DNA from 2 places in the Anaerosalibacter massiliensis genome. Region 2 is predicted to be linked to the other one. Evidence: riboswitches for the same ligand, from Rfam matches in the RefSeq annotation. Region 2 holds a riboswitch; the other holds the start of a gene.
What was found. A riboswitch is a leader RNA that binds a small molecule or an ion and turns the genes downstream of it on or off. The one in region 2 is predicted to bind FMN.
Positions count from the first base shown of each region.

Region 1: linked by a shared signal. The riboswitch ahead of ribD (bifunctional diaminohydroxyphosphoribosylaminopyrimidine deaminase/5-amino-6-(5-phosphoribosylamino)uracil reductase RibD) and the one ahead of NSA23_RS11765 (ECF transporter S component) in region 2 are both predicted to bind FMN.

Region 1 covers NZ_JANJZL010000002.1:168,910-179,692, reverse strand. Annotated here, with positions in the region: gene NSA23_RS03860 (M28 family peptidase) at 1-530, shown strand, start outside; gene NSA23_RS03855 (ABC transporter ATP-binding protein) at 535-1,536, shown strand; gene NSA23_RS03850 (ABC transporter ATP-binding protein) at 1,517-2,482, shown strand; gene NSA23_RS03845 (DUF134 domain-containing protein) at 2,526-2,984, shown strand; gene NSA23_RS03840 (methyl-accepting chemotaxis protein) at 3,069-3,896, shown strand; gene NSA23_RS03835 (phosphatase PAP2 family protein) at 3,956-4,519, shown strand; gene NSA23_RS03830 (nitroreductase family protein) at 4,584-5,396, shown strand; gene NSA23_RS03825 (heavy metal translocating P-type ATPase) at 5,540-7,651, shown strand; FMN riboswitch at 7,781-7,894, shown strand; gene ribD (bifunctional diaminohydroxyphosphoribosylaminopyrimidine deaminase/5-amino-6-(5-phosphoribosylamino)uracil reductase RibD) at 7,974-9,071, shown strand; gene NSA23_RS03815 (riboflavin synthase) at 9,086-9,736, shown strand; gene NSA23_RS03810 (bifunctional 3,4-dihydroxy-2-butanone-4-phosphate synthase/GTP cyclohydrolase II) at 9,749-10,783, shown strand, end outside.
Region 2 covers NZ_JANJZL010000008.1:102,616-113,398, forward strand. Annotated here, with positions in the region: gene NSA23_RS11740 (Tex family protein) at 1-1,825, shown strand, start outside; gene NSA23_RS11745 (hybrid sensor histidine kinase/response regulator) at 1,873-3,633, shown strand; gene NSA23_RS11750 (amidohydrolase) at 3,663-4,823, shown strand; gene NSA23_RS11755 (MBOAT family O-acyltransferase) at 5,151-6,572, shown strand; gene NSA23_RS11760 (alginate O-acetyltransferase AlgX-related protein) at 6,585-7,799, shown strand; FMN riboswitch at 7,888-8,009, shown strand; gene NSA23_RS11765 (ECF transporter S component) at 8,115-8,723, shown strand; gene tsaE (tRNA (adenosine(37)-N6)-threonylcarbamoyltransferase complex ATPase subunit type 1 TsaE) at 9,378-9,836, shown strand; gene tsaB (tRNA (adenosine(37)-N6)-threonylcarbamoyltransferase complex dimerization subunit type 1 TsaB) at 9,833-10,537, shown strand; gene rimI (ribosomal protein S18-alanine N-acetyltransferase) at 10,545-10,783, shown strand, end outside.

The DNA of each region.
Region 1 (10,783 bases), on a different contig from region 2:
GGCTGTATAAAAATGGAACTAGTATAAGTACAATATTAAGTATAGCTAAAAGTTTATCAGAAATAGAGAAAACCCCAGATAGGAATATAATTTTTGCTTTTTTAGATTCTTCTGAATACTATAGCAGAGGAGCAGAAGTATTTGGATTTAGTGATTATATTAAGGATGATGGATTTTTCATATATGTGAATTTTTTAGGACTAGAGAAAGAAGATAATCTCTATATAGATACTACTATGATTACAACTCAGTACAAAGAACATATGGATAATATTTATTATATGAGGAAAAAGGCTAAAAAGCTAGATATTTCATTGGAGCAAGAGCAAGTGTCTAAAGCAATTTTAAGTTCCCTTAGACTAAATCATTTTGGTTCATCAGGTATAGTCCTTAGTGGTATAGATTCTGATACTTATTATGATGAATATTATGGAACTAAACAAGATAATTTAGATGAGATAGATAGAGATAAATTAGAAATTCAAACTCAATTTATATTAGATTCTATTTTACATATATTGGGATGGTGATATAATGGAGAAAATTCTTGATATAAAAGATTTAAAAACTTATTTCTACATTGATGATAAAGTTGTTCACGCGGTAGATGGAGTAAGTTTTAGTATAAATATGGGGGAAATAGTATCTATCATAGGAGAATCAGGGAGCGGAAAAAGTGTAACAGCCTATTCAATTATGGGAATTATACCTAAACCATATGGAAAGATTAAATCTGGAATGATTCTTTTTAAAGGAGAAGACTTACTTCAAAAGAGTGAGAAAGAACTTACTAAAATTAGAGGAAATAAAATTTCCATAGTATATCAAGAACCTATGAATAGTCTAAATCCAAGACTTAAAATTGGATACCAATTAATGGAATGTTTAATGATTCACAAAAAAATGAAAAGAAAGGAAGCAAGAAAAAATGCTATAGAGATGTTAAAAATTGTAAATATACCCGATCCAGAAAAGAGATACAATTCCTACCCATATGAGCTAAGTGGAGGGATGATACAAAAAGTTATGATTGCCATGGCATTGATATGTAAGCCAGATTTGTTAATACTTGATGAAGCAACAACAGCTTTAGATGTGACAACTCAAGCAGAAATATTGTCTCTTGTAGAGGAGCTAAAACAAAAATACAATATGTCTATACTCTTAATTACTCACGATTTAGGAATAGTAAATCAAATAGCAGATAGAGTAATAGTAATGTATGGAGGAAAAGTATTAGAAAGTTTACCTATAAATGAAATTACAAAAGAAGTTCTTCATCCTTATACAATTGGTCTTATGAAATGTATTCCTAAAATTGAAGAAAAAAAGGATGTGCTCTATAGTATTAAAGGATATATTCCAGATTTAAATAGTAGATTCGAACTATGTCCTTTTCATGAAAGATGTGAGAAGAAAGTTGAAATATGTGATAATTATATGCCTAAATTAGTGGAAATAAAGAAAGATCATTTAGTTAGATGTTTACTTTATTCAGAGGAGGTAGAAAAAAACTATGGAAATGCCTCTAATTAGTGTTAAGAATTTAAAAAAGTATTTTAATATGTCTCAAAGTAAAGAGATGATAAGGGCAGTTGATGGAATATCTTTTGATATATATGAAGGGGAAACATTTGGACTTGTGGGAGAAAGTGGTTGTGGCAAAAGTACTACTGGTAAGTTAATTTTAAGATTATTAAATCCTACAGATGGAGAGGTTTTATTAAATGGGGATAATATATTAAAATATAATAGGAAAAAGTTTAGGAAACTAAGAAAAGATTTACAGATAGTTTTTCAGAATTCTTCTTCAGTACTAGACCCTAAAATGTTTGCTTATGATATACTTGTTGAACCGTTAATCCTTCACAAAATAGTTCCTAGATATGAACTTAATGAAGAAGTTGATAGATTATTGGACATGGTAGGACTTCCTAAATCATCTAAGAGGAAACTTCCTAATGAATTTAGTGGAGGTCAAAAACAAAGGTTAATAATAGCAAGAGCTTTAGCTACTAGACCTAAATTTATAATTTGTGATGAACCTGTTTCCTCATTAGATGTATCTATTCAGTCTCAAATATTGAATCTTTTAGTAAAATTTCAAAACGAATATAGTCTTACATATTTATTTATAGCCCATAGTCTTAATGTAGTAAGACATATATCTAATAGGGTAGGAGTTATGTATCTAGGTAAAATAGTTGAAATTGGTTCTAATAAAGAAATATTTAAAAGTCCTACCCATCCATATACAAAAGCATTAATATCAGCCTTTCCGAATTTAGAGGAAAAAAAGTTTAATGAAGAAAAACTAATACTTAAAGGAGAAGTACCTAGCCCTATAAATATTCCTACAGGTTGTTCATTTCACACAAGATGTCCATATAGCTATGGAAAGTGTAAGAAAGAAGAACCAGAGCTTATGGAAATTACAAAAGGGCATTATGTTTCCTGTTTTCTAATTGAAAAAAATTTATAATTAAATATAATAGTCCTATAAGTATTTGTTAAGGAGTGGTATTATGGCTAGGCCTATAAAATGGAGACGAGTTGAAAAATTACCTGAATATAGATATTTTGTTCCTTCTAAAACAGAGAAGAATTTAAATGAAAATACTCTAAAAATAGAAGAATTAGAAGCTATAAGACTTAGAGATTTAGAGGGCCTTGAACAAGAAGAATGTGCAAATAGTATGGAAATATCTAGGCAAACCTTCCAAAGAATTTACAATGAAGCCAAAAAGAAAGTTGCAGATAGTTTAATAAATGGAAAAGCTATAAGAATAACTGGTGGCAATTATACTCAACATATTTGCAAGCTTGTATGTGAAAAATGTGGTAATAGTTGGCAAGAAAGAGTAGAAGATTTAGAACATGAAGATGATATATGTCCAAAATGTGGTTCACCTAAACATTATTGTAAAGAAAACAAGAGTAGAAAAGGCTGCAGAAAAAAATGTTGTAAAATATGTAATGAATAGTATAAAGATTTTTAAAAAAGGATTAGCTCTTTTTATGTCGAATTCTATACTTGGAAATATACAATCTAATTGAGGGGGAGAAATATGGCTAAAATTTTGGAAGCTTTTCAAATGGTAGCACCTTATATTAATGATCTAACTATAAATGATGTAGCAGTTACTATTACAGATAGAGAAAAGTACATTGACTTTATAAAAGGAGATGAAATACCTCAGCTGGCTGTAGAAGGAGAAGTTATTTATGAAGGCTCTGTAGTAGGAGAATGTATTAAGAATGGGAGAAGAGTTATAAGAAAGGTACCTAAAGAAGTAAGAGGATTTCCATACATAGCTTGTGGAGTACCTGTTAGGGAAAATGGGGAAATTGTAGGAGCTGTATCTTTTGTTTTAACTATTGATAAACAGGAGCAATTATTAAAATTGGCAGAAAATCTTTCTGAAGGATTAGAAGAATTAACTAATACATCCCAAACTATTGAAGATTCTGCTTATAATTTATTAGAGGTGACAAATAAGGTAAATGGTATAACGAATGAGCTTATGGGAAATATTGATGAAACTGATAATATAATTAATATAATACAAAAAATATCTAAGCAAACTAATTTGTTAGGATTAAATGCTTCAATAGAAGCAGCAAGAGTTGGCAAAGAAGGAAAAGGTTTTGAAGTTGTAGCAGAAGAAATAAGAAAATTAGCTATTAGCAGTTCAGATTCTATAAATAAGATAGAAAAAATATTGGAAGGAATAAAAGACACATCAAATACTCAAAATGAAGTTATGGAAGAAATGAGAAAAATCACAAACTTACAAGAAAAAACAATTAGAACAATAAATAGCAGTTTGCAGGAACTTTATTCAAATGTAACAATTTTAGTGGATTATGCTAAAGATTTAAGTGAGGAAAGATAAAAAATGGGTAACAATAGTCTGTAATAATATATTTAACTAAGACTGTATTAGGTGATAATATGAAAAGACATAGGAAAACTAATTCTTTTGATAGAAAAATATTAAATTGGTTCAATAGCACTATTAAATCTAGCTTCCTAGATAAATTCATGTATATGGCTACAGACCTAGGTAGTGGGATATTTAATACAATACTTTTAATTATTTTAATTTTATTTGGAAATGGTAAATTAAGATTTGTAGCGGTAGAGGCTGCTATATCTATATCCATAAGCCAGATAATTGTTCAGATATTGAAAAGATCCTTAGGCAGAGAAAGACCGTACAAAGTTCTTCAGAATATAAATACATTTGGTTTAAATCTTAAGGATTATTCTTTTCCATCTGGACACACGACTGCTGGATTTTCAATGGCTACTATTTTTGCTTTGAACTATTCATATTTAATTATTCCAGTAATAGTATTGGCATTTATAATTGGGATTTCTAGGATGTATTTAGGAGTACATTATCCTACAGATGTAGTAGGAGGAATAATAGTAGGTATTGTTCCGGCTTTATTTGTGCATTTTAAACTATTAATACATATTGAAAAAATCCTAGTTTTCTTAGAATTAATTTAATTATATTTAAAGGGTTTAAAAATTTTATATTTAAAATAGAAATTATAGGAAAGGGTGATTTGAAATGCTTATGAGCAATTTTCTAAGAGATAGAAAATCTACAAGAGAGTATAAAAATAAAGAGGTATCCAAGGATATATTGGAAAAGGTTATAGACTATGGAAAAGAAATAGAAAAGGAAATAGGAGATGAAAATTTTAGATTTCTATTACTTAAAAATGGAGACAAAGTATATAAAACTCTTGAAGGAAAAGGTGGTTATTCAGGAGTAATGATTAAAAGTCCACATTATATTGCATTAGAAACTTTAGATAGTTCTAGAGACAGTATAATAAAGGGTGCTTATGCTATGGAAAAACTTATAACTAAGGCAACAGAATATAGTCTAGGAACTTGTTGGATAAGTATAGAGAATGTAGATGGACAAATAAAAAAAGAATTGTGCAATAATTTAGATGGAGATGTAAATTATATTTTAGCTATTGGGTATCCAACACCTAAGAATCCTTTTATTCAAGAACCGGATAGCTGTAGATTATCTATAGAAGATATTGTATATAAGGATGAGATAGGAAAAAATATATCTGCAGAAGAGTTAGAAAATAGAGGATTAAGCGATTTATTTTTCTATGTAAGATTTGCTCCATCAAGTTTTAATAACCAACCATGGAGATTCATACTTAAGGACAGTAAAATAATTTTAATTTTAATGAAAGAAGAAGATAAAGTTAGTTTCATAGATGCAGGTATCATTATGTATTATTTTGAAAATATGGCTACTGCTATTGGAGTAACTGGTAAATGGAACCTAATAAATTGTGAAGATGTAGAAGTAAATGGGACAAGCTACAGCTATATAGGAGAATTTAATATATAAAAATAGTTTAATAAATCCTTAGTTAAAAGCTAGGGATTTATTTTTTAATTAGTATTGACAACTAAATATTTAGGGGATATAATATACTTAAACATATGAACAATTGCTCATATGTTTAATGATTGATAAAGGGGATGAATCTAGTGATTAAAAAGGAGTTTATATTAGAGGGATTAAACTGTGCAAATTGTGCAGATAAAATTGAAAAACAAACAAAGAATATAATTGGTGTAGACAATGCAGCAATGGATTTTGTATCTAAAAAGTTAAGGGTTCAGATAGATTCAAATAATGATTTAGATAAAATATCTAATGAAGTAAAATCTATTGTAAATGAAATTGAACCAGATGTAAAAGTTTATGAAAAAGATTCTTCTACTAATACTTCCGACCATGATCATGATCATGGGAATGTAGAAAATAGTCAAATAGCAAAACTAATAATATCTGCTATTTTATTTTTAATACCTATAATATTAAAATTCGAAGGAAGTTCTAGATTTATTTTCTTCTTTATAAGTTATATAGTTGTTGGAGGAGAAATACTACTAAAAGCGTTAAGGAATATATCTAAAGGTCAAGTATTTGATGAGAATTTTTTAATGGCAATAGCCACTATAGGCGCTTTTGCTATAGGAGAATATCCTGAAGGTGTAGCTGTAATGCTTTTTTATCAATTAGGTGAGTTATTTCAAGACATAGCAGTAGGACACTCTAGGAAATCTATAAAATCATTATTAGATATAAGACCTGATTATGCAAATATTAAAGAGGGAGAAAAAATAAAAAAAGTAGAACCTTCTGAGGTAAAAATAGGAGATTATATAGTTATAAAACCAGGAGAAAAAATTCCTCTAGATGGTATTGTTGTAGATGGAAAATCTAATGTAGATACTTCTAATATAACTGGTGAAACAGTTCCTAGAACTATAGAAGAAGGTGATACTGTATTAAGTGGTTTTGTAAATAATGAAGGATTATTAACTGTTGAAGTTTCAAAAGAATTTGGAGAATCAACAGTATCAAAGATATTGGATTTAGTTGAAAATGCTTCTAGCAAAAAAGCTTCAACTGAAAATTTCATAACAGTATTTGCTAGATATTATACTCCCGTAGTAGTAGTAGGTGCTTTATTGATAGCGTTCATTCCACCTCTTTTATTTAATTTAAATTTAAGTGAATGGATATATAGGGCTTTAGTATTTTTGGTAATATCTTGTCCTTGTGCATTGGTTATTTCAATACCCTTAGGTTTCTTTGGTGGAATTGGTGGGGCTTCAAAAACTGGAATACTTATAAAGGGTGGAAATTATCTAGAAGCATTAAATCAGGTAGATACTATAGTTATGGATAAAACAGGTACTTTAACAAAAGGAATTTTTCAAGTAACAGAAATAGAACCTTTAGAAGGTTTTACGTCTGATGAAATATTAGAATATGCAGCTTTTGGAGAAGTTTTTTCAAATCATCCAATAGGCAAATCTATACTTAAAGCCTATGGAAAAGAAATAGACAATAATAATATAAAAAATTATAAAGAAATATCAGGAAAAGGAGTAAAGGTAGAAGTAAATGGAGATGGAATAACAGTAGGTAATGAAAGGTTATTTAAAGATGAAGGCATTCCTATTAGAGAAAAGAAAAGCTTTGGAACTATTGTATATGTAGCTAAAAATAATGAGTATATAGGAAATATAATTATATCTGATGAAATAAAGGAGGATTCAAAAGATACTATATCTGAATTGAAAAAAATGGGGATTAAAGAGACCATTATGCTTTCAGGAGATAATAACATAGTTGCAGAAGGAGTAGGCAAGGAATTAGGAGTAGATAGAGTATATGGAGAACTTCTTCCTCAAGACAAGGTAAATATATTGGAAAAAATCATGAGAGAAAAAAAGAAAAAAGGAAAAGTTGCATTTGTTGGAGATGGAGTAAATGATGCTCCAGTACTAGCTAGAGCAGATGTAGGAATTGCTATGGGAGGATTAGGTTCAGATGCAGCTATAGAAGCTTCAGATATAGTTATAATGACTGATGAACCTAAGAGAATATCTACAGGAATTAAAATATCTAAAAAGACTAAAAAAATAGTTACACAAAATATAATATTTGCTTTAGGAGTTAAATGCATAGTATTAGTATTGGGAGCTTTTGGTGTAGCCAGTATGTGGGAAGCAGTATTTGCTGATGTAGGAGTTTCTGTTATAGCTATTTTAAACTCTATGAGAGCTTTAAAAGTAGATGAGTAATAAATGGCCAATTTTTAGGAAAAAACTAAAAATTGGCCATTTATTATTAAAGATTATAAAGTAAAGAAATAAAAAGTTTGCATTTTATTTAACATAATGTTATAATGATATAAAATTACATAAGATATCTTGAACCTTCAGGGCAGGGTGCAATTCCCTACCGGTGGTATAGCCCACGAGCCGAAAGGCAGATTCGGTTAGATTCCGAAGCCGACAGTACAGTCTGGATGAAAGAAGGTTGTATGCTTTTTTTGCATACATTTATTTAATTGTAAACTGTCCTGAATTTTTCAGGGCAGTTTATTTTTTTGGAGGTGATTATATGACTTGTGTTGATGAGTATTTTATGGATAAAGCATTGGAACTTTCAAAAAAAGGGATAGGATTTGTAAACCCTAACCCTATTGTAGGAGCATTGATTGTAAAGGATGGAGATATAATAGGATCTGGATACCATGAAGCATATGGAAAAGCACATGCTGAAATAAATGCATTTAATAGCGTAAAAGATAATGTTGAAGGAGCTACTATGTATATTACATTAGAGCCTTGTTCTCACTATGGAAAAAATGCTCCTTGTGTAAATGAAATCATTAGAAGAAAAATTAAAAGAGTAGTTATAGCTATGAAAGATCCTAATCCATTAGTATCAGGGAAAGGGATAGAACTGCTTTTGAAAAATAATATAGATGTAAAGGTTGGAGTTCTCGAAGAAGAAGCAGAAAAGAATAATGAAATATTTATAAAATATATAAAAACTAAAAAGCCATTTTGTATTCTAAAGGCTGGTATGAGTTTAGATGGAAAAATAGCCACCTATTCTGGAGAATCTAAATGGATAACTAGTGATGAATCAAGAAAATATTCTCATAAATTAAGGAATAAGGTATCTGGAATATTAGTAGGAATTAATACAGTCTTAAAGGATGACCCAATATTAAATATAAGGATTGAAGATGGAGTATATAAAAATCCTACAAGAATTGTTTTAGATAGTCATGGGAAAATTCCTCTTAAATCAAAATTGCTAACTACTTTAGATATAGCAAATACTATGGTAGTTGTGACAGAGAAGGCAGCAAAAGATAAAATAAAAAATATTGAAAATACTGGTGCAGAAGTGATAGTTTCTCCATTGAAGGAAGGAAAAGTAGATTTGAATTTTTTAGTGGATGAATTGGGGAAAAGAAAAATAGATAGTATTTTAATAGAAGGTGGAGGAGAAGTAAACTTTTCTTTTTTAAAAGAAGATTTAGTAGATAAAGCAATATTTTTTATTGCACCTAAAATAATTGGAGGAGCTAGTGCTAAGACTCCAGTAGAAGGAAGGGGGATAGGACTATTAAAAGATGTACCACAGTTAAAAAATATTGATACTTTCAAACTAGGGAAAGATCTAGTAGTAGAAGGATATCTATAATTGGGGGTGAGTTGTTGTTTACGGGAATCATTGAAGAAATAGGCATAGTTTCAAATTTCATTAAATCTAGTAAAATAAGTACTTTAAAAATAGGATGCAATAAAATATTAGAAGGTATTTCATTAGGAGATAGCATAGCAGTAAATGGAATATGTCTTACAGTGAAAAAATATGATTCAAATTATTTTGAAGCAGATATTATGAATGAAACACTATCTAAAACGAATCTTAATATTTGTAAAATTGGCAATAGTGTGAATCTAGAAAGGGCATTAAAGATAGGTGATAGAATAGGAGGTCATATAGTTAGTGGGCATATAGATGGAATAGGAACTATTAGAAAATTAGAGGATGATGGAGATTCAACATGGATAACTATTAAAACTACTGAAGATATAATGAATTATATAGTTTATAAAGGTTCTATAGCATTAGATGGAATTAGTTTGACAGTAGCAGATATTAGCATGGATAGTTTTAAAGTTTCTGTAGTTCCCCATACCCAGAAAGAAACTATTTTATTAGAAAAGAAAGTAGGAGATATTGTAAATATTGAATGTGACCAAATAGGAAAATATATTGAAAAATTTTTAAATAAGGATGATGAATCTAAGAAAAAATCAACTTTGAATTTAGATAAGCTTAAAAAATATGGATATGTATAGGGAGGGTGCAAAATGGGTGAATTCAATACTATTAATGAAGCTATAGAAGAAGTTAGAAAGGGAAGTTTTGTAGTAGTTTTAGATGATGAAAATAGAGAAAATGAAGGAGATTTAATTATTGCAGCAGAGAAAGTTACTACAGAAAAGATTAATTTCATGACTAAATATGGAAGAGGATTAGTATGTATGCCAGTTGAAGGAAAAAGGTTAGAAGAACTTAATATTCACCAAATGGTTGCTAAAAATACAGATAATCATGAAACAGCTTTTACCGTTTCTGTAGACCATAAAGATACTTCAACAGGTATTTCTGCAGGTGACAGAGCATTAACTATAAAGAAAATAATAGATAAAAATGCTAAAGGAGAAGATTTTAGAAGGCCAGGACATGTTTTTCCATTGAAGTCTAGAAAAGGAGGAGTGTTAAAGAGAGCAGGACACACTGAAGCAGCTGTAGATTTAGCAAAGCTTGCTGGACTTTTTCCAGCTGGCGTTTTATGTGAAATTATGAATGAAAATGGAACTATGGCTAGGACAGATGATTTAATCAAATATGCTAATAAATTTGGATTTAAAATAATAACTGTTGCAGATCTTATAGCATACAGAAGAAAAACTGAAAAACTAATATCAAAGGTAGGGACAGCTAAATTACCAACAAAGTATGGAGATTTTAAGATAGTAGGATATAAAGACTTATTAAATGGCAGTCAACATGTAGTACTAATTAAAGGAGAAGTTGATGATGGAAAACCTACACTAGTAAGGGTTCATTCTGAATGTTTAACTGGGGATGTATTTTGTTCTCTAAGATGTGATTGTGGAGATCAGCTCCATTCAGCAATGGATAAGGTAAATAGGGAAGGTAAAGGTGTAATTTTATACATGAGACAGGAAGGTAGGGGAATAGGTCTTTTAAATAAAATCAAGGCTTATTCTCTCCAAGATAAAGGAATGGATACTGTAGAGGCAAATCTGGCTCTAGGCTATGAAGATGATATGAGAGATTATGGTATTGGAGCACAGATATTATCTGATATAGGACTA
Region 2 (10,783 bases):
TCAAAGAGTTGAAGATTTATACAGACCTTTCAAGAAAAAAAGAAGGACAAGGGCTACAAAAGCAAAGGAAAAGGGTTTAGAACCTTTAGCTCAAATACTTATTAGTGAAGAAATTGAAGAGGGAAGTTTGGAAGAAATAGCAGCCCCTTTTATAAATGTAGAAAAGGGAGTAAAGGATATAGAAGAAGCTTATAATGGTGCTATGGATATTGTGGCAGAGAGTGTATCTGATAATGCTGAATTTAGAAAGATAATAAGAAAGATATTTTTAGAAGAGGGAATTCTAAATGTAGAAGCAGCAGATGAGAAAGAATCAACTGTATATGAAATGTATTATTCATACAATGAAAAAGTAAAAACTATTCCTAATCATAGGATTCTTGCTATAAATAGGGGAGAAAAAGAGAAAGTTTTAAAAGTAAAAGTATCAGTTCCTGATGAAAAAATATTAAATATATTAAAAAGAAAAATAATAAAAAATGATAAAAAAATTACAACAAATTATCTGCATATGAGTATTGAGGATGGATATAAAAGGCTTATTTTTCCATCAATAGAACGAGAAATAAGGTCTATCTTAACAGAAAGAGCGGAGGAGGAGGGTATAAAAGTTTTTTCAAAAAATTTAGAACCACTACTTATGCAACCTCCTATTAAAGATAGAGTAGTCATGGGAATAGATCCAGGTTTTAGAACAGGGTGTAAAGTAGCTGTAGTAAATGAAACAGGAAGATATTTAGAAACAACAGTAGTTTATCCTACAGAACCTCAAAATCAAGTAGGAAAGACAAAGAAGGAACTTAAAAGGCTTATAAATAAATATGATATAGATATAATAGCTATAGGAAATGGTACTGCCTCTAGAGAAACAGAACAAGTAGTGGCAGAAATGTTAAGAGAGTTGGAACAAAAGGATATGTCTTACATAATAGTAAGTGAGGCAGGTGCTTCAGTTTATTCAGCTTCTAAAATAGCAAATGAAGAATTTCCAGATATGGACGTTTCATTAAGAGGTGCTATATCTATAGCTAGAAGACTTCAAGATCCATTAGCCGAGCTTGTAAAGATAGAGCCTAAACATATAGGGGTGGGTCAATATCAGCATGATTTAAATCAAACTAGGTTGAATGAAGCCTTAAGTGGAGTAGTAGAATCTTCTGTAAATACAGTAGGAGTAGATTTAAATACAGCTAGTGTTTCACTGCTTAAATATGTATCAGGAATATCTAATAGAGTAGCTGAAAATATAGTAAATTATAGAGATGAAAAAGGTAGATTTAAAAATAGAAATGAACTTTTACAGATTAAAGGCTTAGGTGGAAAGACCTTTATACAATGTGCTGGATTTTTAAGAATTCCAGATGGCGAAAATCCATTGGACAATACAGCCGTACATCCAGAATCTTATGAAATAGCAAAAAAAATATTAGATAAAAAAATATTAGATGACAAAAATTTAGAAGATTTATCTAGTGAACTTGAAGTAGGTATACCTACACTAAGAGATATTATTGAAGAAATAAAGAAGCCAGGAAGAGATCCAAGAGAAGAGATGCCAAAACCTATATTTAGAACAGATGTCTTAAATATAGAGGATTTAAAACCAGATATGATTCTAACTGGAACAGTACGAAATGTAGTAGACTTTGGAGTTTTTGTAGATATAGGTGTAAAACAGGATGGATTAGTACACATTTCAAAATTAAGTGATAAATTTGTAAAACATCCTATGGAGGTTGTTAAAGTTGGAGATATAGTTAAAGTGAGAGTTTTAGATCTTGATATATCTAAGGAAAAGATTTCTTTAAGTATGAAAGATGCATAAAATTTATTAAAGGCGGCTGTATTGGGACCTTATTGGGAGGTAATTCTATGGAAGAAACTAGGGAATTAGAATATAAGGAAAAGTTATTTTGTGGAATTATTAGTTCGAATTTTGGTAAAAAATATGTAACACCTCTAAAGAAACTTGTTGGCAATGTGTTAAATGATGATGGTGCACTTATATATATTTATAACGAAAAGAAAAATGAGCCTGATTTGAAAGATATGAAAAAATACTTTGAAATAGATATAGAGAAAAAATATGAAAATGGTCAATTAACATTTGTATGTGCAGAAGAAAAATTTTTAAATGATGAAGTACTTTTATTGGACAAGTTATTAGATTTTTATGAAAGTGAAATAGATTCTTATAAGAAAAAGGGATTTGAAAAAATAATAGTTTATACCACAAGAGATGTTTTCTATACTAAAAATATAAAAGGAAAAGATTTATGTACTCTTCATAGGAGAATGAAAAAAATTTGTAGGCAGAAAGATATAATGATAGTAATAAAATATATAATAGATGATTTTCATGAAAAAGATTTCTTGAGTCTTATTACTCTCCATGATTTATTCATTTTAGAAGATTCTAGTGGAGGGAATGTTTATACTTATTTAGAGCTTATTAAAACATCCCTTATAAATTTATCTATGAAACAGAGACAACAGGAAGAATATGAAAGAGAATTGAAAAGAATTGAGAAATTAAAGACTTTAGGAGAGCTATCTGAAAGTATGGCTCATGACTTTAACAATGTATTGACTACTATTGTAGGATTCTCACAGATGTGCTTAATAAAGGAAACTAATAAAGAAGTAAAAAAACATTTAAATACTATATATAAAACAGCTCTTGATGGAAAAGCTATGATGAATAAAATACAAGATTATATAAAGGGAAGTTATGATTCACAAAGAGATATACATGATTTAAATGATTTAGTTAGAGGAAGTATGGAAATGATTGACCATGGAGTTGTAAATTTAAATGAAAAAAATGCAAGTTCTATCAAGTTAGTAGAAGAGTTGAATTCAACTAAATCTATATATTGTAATGAATTTGAAATAAGGCAGGTAATATTGAATATTTTATTAAATGCTGTAGATTCTCTAGAAACTAAAGGTGTTGTTACTATAAAAACCTACGATGAAGGCAGAAATTCTTTTGTAGAGGTAGAAGACACAGGAATTGGAATTGAAGAGGAAATTTTAGAAAAGATATTTGACCCTTTTTTTACTACAAAAGGAGAGAAAGGAACAGGATTAGGGCTGAACATTGTTAGAAAAGTTCTAAATGAACATCGTGCAGAAATAAAAGTTGAAAGTGAAGTAGATAAAGGGAGCAAATTTACCATAGTATTTCCCAGCAATACAAAAGAAGAGTTATATGCAGCAGAAGAGGAAGAAAATTATAATACAGTTGCAAATATTTTAATTGTAGATGATAAATATATGGTGGCTAAATCTATAAAAGAGCTTTTGTCTTTGTTAAATATGAATGCAGATGTAGAAACTAGGGCAGATAATGTATTGGAAAGACTTTCAGAAAAAGAATATGATCTTGTAATTTGTGATTATTCTATGCCAGGTAAAAATGGAGTTGAAGTATCGAAAAGGATAAAATCTAGATATCCAAATAAACCTTTTATACTTTTGACAGGATGGTCAGAGGATATTTTAGATGATTATGATACCATAGACTGTATATTGAACAAACCTTGTACAGTAGAAGATTTAGCAGAGGCTATTGGAAAAGCTTTGGATATTATTGATGATAATAAAAATAAAAGTTATAATATGAATTAAGAAATTAAATGATTTAAGGGGGAAAATTTATGATACTTATTAAAAATGGTTATATCTATACTATGGCTGGAGAAACAATTGAAGGTGGGAGTATATTAGTTGATGATGGAAAAATAGTAGAAATAGGTAAGGATATTGTTGCACCATTAGATGCTAAAGTAATAGATGCAGAAGGTAGAATGATAACTCCTGGGTTTATAGATGCTCACTGTCATCTAGGCATGTGGGAAGATGGAATGGGTTTTGAAGGTGATGATGGGAATGAATGGGTAGAGCCAGTAACTCCCCATTTAAGAGCTATTGATGGAATAAACCCTATGGACATTACTTTCAAGGAAGCTTATGAAGGAGGAGTTACTACTGCAGTTACAGGTCCTGGAAGTGCTAATGTAGTCGGAGGTCAATTTGTTGCTGTTAAGACCTATGGAAAAAGAGTCGATGATATGATTGTAAAAGAACCAGTAGCTATGAAAATTGCTTTTGGAGAAAATCCAAAGAGAGTTCATGAGGACCAAAAACAATCACCTATAACTAGGATGGCTACTGCAGCTAAATTGAGAGAAACATTATTTGAAGCTAAGGAATATCTCAATAAGAAAGAAGAAGGCGTAGAAGATCCTTCTAAAATGCCAGAATATGATATGAAAATGGAAGCTATGATTAAAGTACTTAAAAAGGAGATACCACTTAAAGCTCATGCTCATAGAGCTGATGATATTTTAACAGCTATAAGAATTGCAAAGGAATTTGCTCTAGATATAACTTTAGACCACTGTACAGAAGGTCATTTAATTGCAGATATATTAGCAGAAGAAGGAAAACCTGCTTTAGTTGGACCATCTTTAACAGATAGATCTAAAATAGAACTTAGAAATCAAACTTTTGACACTCCAAGAATACTTAATGAAGCAGGAGTTAAAATTGCTATTATAACAGATTCTCCAGTTATTCCACTACAATATCTATCCCTTTGTGCAGGTTTAGCAGCTAAATCTGGATTAGATGAAATGGAAGCTTTAAAAGCCATCACTATTAATCCAGCAGAGATAGTAGGAATTTCAGATAGAGTAGGAAGTTTAGAAGTAGGAAAAGACGCAGATATAGTTATATTTGATGGAAATCCACTTAAAGATATAGATTGCAAAACTTTTGCAACTATTATTGATGGAAAAGTGGTATATAGAAGATAGACTATATAGAGAATTTTGGAAGAAAAATATATTAAACAGGTAGATTATTATAATAATCTACCTGTTTATGTATAAAAAATTAAATTTTGTGAATAATTATTCAAAAACAAACTGTTTTTATCTGAAAAGTGGTACAATATAGATAATAGTATAAAATTATGAAGTAAGGAAATGGTAAATAGGAAAACAAAATCTAAAAAAACAATATATTTATTGATTGTTATTATATTTATATTTGTATTTATAACTAAATTTTTTGCATATCTTATCATAAATTAGACAGGTTATGAAAATAAATATAATATTATTTGAGAAAGGAAAAAAATTATGTTATTTAGTAGCGTTGTATTTTTGTTTTTGTTCTTACCAGCAGTTATTTTTTGTTATTACATACCAGGGAAAAAATTAAAGAACACAGTACTATTAATATTTAGTTTATTTTTCTATGCATATGGAGAACCTAAATATCTATTAGTAATGCTTTTTTCAATTGTAGTTAATTATATATTAGGACTTTTTGTAGATAAATATAGGGAAGATAGGAGAAAAGTAACATTAATATTAAGCTTGGCAATTATAATAAATATTTTGATTATAGGTTATTATAAGTATTTTAACTTTCTAATAAGAAATATAAATACAGTATTTAAAACATCTATATCCATTAGAGATATAGTAATGCCTATAGGAATTTCATTTTTTACATTTCAAGGTTTAAGTTATGTAATAGATATATATAGGCAAAATGGTAAAGTTCAAAAGAATCCACTAAATGTAGCACTATATATATCATTTTTTCCACAACTTATAGCAGGGCCAATAGTAAGATATGAAACTGTAGCAGAGCAAATTAATGAAAGAGAAGAAAGCTTAGATGATTTTACATATGGCGTGGAAAGATTTATATTAGGATTAAGTAAAAAAGTACTTATAGCAAATACAGTTGGACTAATAGCAGATGAAGTTTTTAGTGCTTCTACATCAGATCTTTCAGTTTTATTAGTTTGGTTAGGGATTCTTTCATATACACTACAAATATACTTTGATTTTTCAGGGTATTCTGATATGGCAATAGGATTAGGTCGAATGTTTGGATTTAAGTTTTTAGAAAACTTTAATTATCCTTATATATCAAAATCTATAACAGAGTTTTGGAGACGTTGGCATATATCTTTAGGAACATGGTTTAGAGATTATGTTTATATTCCACTAGGTGGGAATAGAGTAAGTAAAGGAAAATACTTTAGAAATATATTCATAGTTTGGTTTCTAACAGGGTTGTGGCATGGAGCTTCATGGAATTTTATAATATGGGGATTGTATTATGGGTGTATTTTAACTATAGAAAAATTATTTTTGGGAAAGTATTTAGAAAAAATATGGAGACCTATTCAGCATATTTATACTATATTCTTTATTATCATAGGATGGTTATTTTTTAGAGCAGAAACATTGACTCAGGCATTAGAGTATTTAAAAATTATGTTTGGATTCACAAAGCATACATTTATAAATTTTCAGGCAATGTATTATTTAAAAGAGTATAAGTTTGTACTAATATTATCTATAATAGCTACACTTCCATTATATCCATTAATAAAAGGAAAGATTGAAGAGATATCCATAGGTTCTGCTAATGTTATGATAAAAAACTATATAAAACCAATTATATTAATAGGAATATTCATATTATCTATATCTTATCTAATTAATTCTACATTTAATCCATTTATATATTTTAGATTTTAGGAGCTGAAGTTTATGAAAGAAAAAACTAAGAAAGTGAAAAAAGTAAGTGATTATAATTTAGCGATTCTGTTTATAATAATTATATTTTTTATTCCAATATTAACAAAAATACATCCTCATACGGATATATCTTCTTTTGAAAATAGAACTTTAGCAACTGCCCCTATTTTTAATAGGGAGACTTTATTTAATGGAGAGTATTTTAATGATTGGGAAGAGTATTTATCTGATCATATAGTGGGCAGAAATAGGTGGTTAAAATTATATACTTATTTAAATATGAATATATTAAGGAAGAATAAAATTAACGATATAGTAATAAGTAAAGATGGGACGTTATTACCATTTTATGAACATAATAGAATTTATGATCCTGAAAGCCATAAGGCAAATATAAAAGAAATAGCAAATAATATAGAAGAACTTAGTAGCTATGTAGATGCGTATGGAGGAAAGTTTTGTTTTATCGGAATACCAGAGCAGTCATCTTATTATAAAGAAAGATACCCAAATTATTTTTATAATAATTATGAATTTCTTTTTAATAGCGAAAAAACAATGTTTTCATTGCTAAGAGAAAAGAATATAGATTTTATAAATATGGATGAAGAGTTTAAAAAAGAAAATAAGGATGATTTTTATCTAAAAACAGATCATCATTATTCTTTTAGAGGTGCATTTAAAACATATGAGAAAATAATAAATAAAATAAAAAATGATTTTGGATTAGATATTCAAGAGGCACTAGGTGAAAATGATATGGATATAATAACTTTAGAAAACCCTATTTTAGGAAGTAGAAATAGACAGCTATACTATTTATATCCAACGAATGAAAAAATAGAAGTAGGATACCAAAAAGAAAAGATAGATTATGAAAAAATAGATAATGGGGTAGAATCTCCTGAATTTTATCATATAGAAGAAGATCCTAAAGAAAGACCATCTTATGGTGTATTTATGGGAGGAGATTTAGCTGAAACAGTGATAAGAACAAATAGATCAAATCTACCAAATGCTTTGATATTTGGAGATTCATTTACTAATGCAGTAGAACCTTTATTATATTATCATTTTAACGAAACTAGAATATTGGATTTAAGATACTATGAAGATAAGAGTCTTTATAAATATATAGAAGAGTATAAACCGGATGTAGTTATTATGATAAGAGATGATTTAAATTATGGAAATAACGAAGGAAATGGCAATTTTAAGGGGAAATAGTATAAGATTGTTAAATTAATTGCGAAAATGAAATCTCCGAAATAGTTGACATAAACTTTATTTATATATATAATATAATTAAGAATAAATTGATCTTCAGGGCGAGGTGAAAGTCCTCACCGGCGGTTATAGCCCGCGAGCCAAGAGTTCTTGGTTGATTTGGTGAAATTCCAATGCCGACAGTTAGAGTCTGGATGGGAGAAGATTTATACTTAATTTTTCGTGAGAGTATATATGCCCCGAAGGTTATCCTTCGGGGTTTTTTGAATCCTTTCTGAGTCCCTGAAGAAATACTTAACTTGGAGGGATTTTATTATGGAATTAAAAAAAGAAAGAGGTAAAATGTCAGCTAATATGTTGACTAAGGTAGGAGTTTTATCGGCTATTGCATTTGTATTGATGCTATTAGAATTTCCACTATGGTTTGCACCACCATTTTTAAAAATGGATTTAAGTGAAGTACCAGCACTTATGGGAACTTTTGCCTTAGGGCCTGTAGCAGGAGTGTTGATTCAGCTTATTAAAAATATTTTAAATTTAGCTATAGATGGAACAACTACAATGGCAGTAGGAGAATTTGCAAATTTTGTTGTAGGAAGTATATTCGTTTATACAGCAGGATATATTTATCACAAAGATAAAAATGTTAAAAATGCAATTGTAGGAATGGCTGTAGGAACTGTAGCAATGACTGTTGCTATGGCAATTGCTAACTATTATGTTATGATACCTTTCTATGCTAAACTTTTTGGAATGCCATTGGATAAGATTGTGGCTATGGGAAGTGCAGTAAATAGACATGTAGTAGATTTTAAATCACTTATACTTTATGCAATAGTACCTTTTAATCTATTAAAGGGATTAATAGTTACATTAATTACATTCCTTCTATACAAAAGAGTATCACCAATACTCCATAGATAAATGTAAATATTAGGACTGTCCATAAAGGGCAGTCTTATTTTATTTTTATAATTTTAAATTTAGTACTTTCTTTTAACATGGTGGAGATTCTAGCAAATAGAGATACAAGGTTCTCTCCGAAAAAAGTTTTGATGAAATAGTATCTTCGTAAAATAGAAAATGCTAAATATTTTCAAACTCGCTTTGCTCAAACAATGAAAAATTCTTAACGCATTTTCTATTTTACTCAGATTATTTCATAGCAAAACTTTTTTAAGTCGCTCATCTTGTATCTCTATTTGCTTTAACATTGTACTATTAGAAAAAATTATGGATTTAGGGTTTTGGTTTATTGGATTCGACTGACTTAAAAAGTCTTTGAATAGAAAATAGAGAGGAAAAATTTGAGAAAAATCGTGAAATTGATTAAAAATCAATTTAGCAAATAACCATGATTTGCGGTAGATTTTTCTCAAATTTTGAGTCCTATTTTCCTCAAAGCTTTTTTGGAAGGAGAACCAATAAACCAAAACCCTGCATCTCTACTATGTTAAAAGAAAGTACTAAACTTATGAAAAATATTGTTCTAGATTTCACTTATTCAATAATATAGCTTAAATCTTTTGTAAATGCTATAATATAAGGTAGTTTATTATTTATGGGAAGGTTGATTTCATGGAAATAGTATTGAAAAATTTAGAAGATACTGAAAGGTTTGGGTATAGATTAGGTAGTATTCTTGAAGGTGGGGATATAGTTTGTCTTACAGGAGATTTAGGTGCTGGGAAAACTACCCTTACTAAATCCATTGCAAAAGGATTAGATGTAAAAGATTATGTAACTAGTCCTACCTTTGCTCTTATTAATGAATATAAGGGAAGAGTTCCAATATATCATTTTGATGTTTATAGATTAGAAGGAATAGAAGATGTAATAGATTTAGGATTTGAGGAATATTTTTATTCTAAGGGAGTTACAATCATAGAGTGGGGAAACAAAATTGAGAAATTTCTTCCAGAAGATATATTAACTATAGAATTGAATAGAGGCAAAAAAGATGATGAAAGAATAGTTTCTATTTATAGTAGTGGAAAAAGAAGTGAATCAATAGTAGAGGAGTTGAAGAAAAATTGAAAGTTTTGGCAATAGATACATCAAGTGTAGTAGCTACCTGTGCAGTATTAGATGATGAAAAACTTTTAGGAGAGTACACTCTAAATCAAGATATGACACATTCAGAAAGACTTATACCTATGATTAAAGTATTAATGGATAATTTAAAGTTGAAACCAGAAGATATAGATATTTTTGCAGGTTCAGTAGGACCAGGTTCTTTCACAGGACTTAGAATTGGGTTAGCTACCGTTAAAAGTCTAGCTCATGTGTTAGATAAGCCAGCTATAGGTATATCTACATTGGAAGCATTAGCATTTAATGTACCTTTTGATGGTATTGTCGTACCTATAATGGATGCTAGGCGAGAAAGAGTTTATACAGGTATATATAGATGGGAGAATGGAAAACTTTTAAATGAAATGGAACCTACCATTTTAGAAATAAATGAACTTTTAGATATAGTAGATTCTAATTATAATAAAGTATTATTTAATGGAGATGGTACTCTTATTTTTAAAGAAATAATAGATGAAAAATTAAAGGATAAAGTCTTGTATTCTCCAATATCATTAAATATGGCAAAGGCGTCAAGTGTAGGAGAACTAGCTCTTCTAAAATGGAAAGAAGATAAAGAGAACTTTGTGAAGAACTATTTTAAATTAGCACCAGAATACTTAAGAGAATCTCAAGCTCAAAGGCAATTGAATAAAAAAAGGTAGTGATTTTATGATTCCATTAATAAGAGATATGATTGAAAAAGATATTGAGGATGTGCTAGAAATAGAAAAGACTTCTTTTAGTACTCCTTGGTCCAAAGAAGCTTTTACATTAGAAATAACTAAAAACAATCTTGCTAGATATATAGTAGCAGAAGTAGAAAAAAGAGTAGTAGCCTACGGTGGTATATGGTTTATCATAGATGAAGGTCATATTACAAATATAGCAGTACATGAAAAATATAGAGG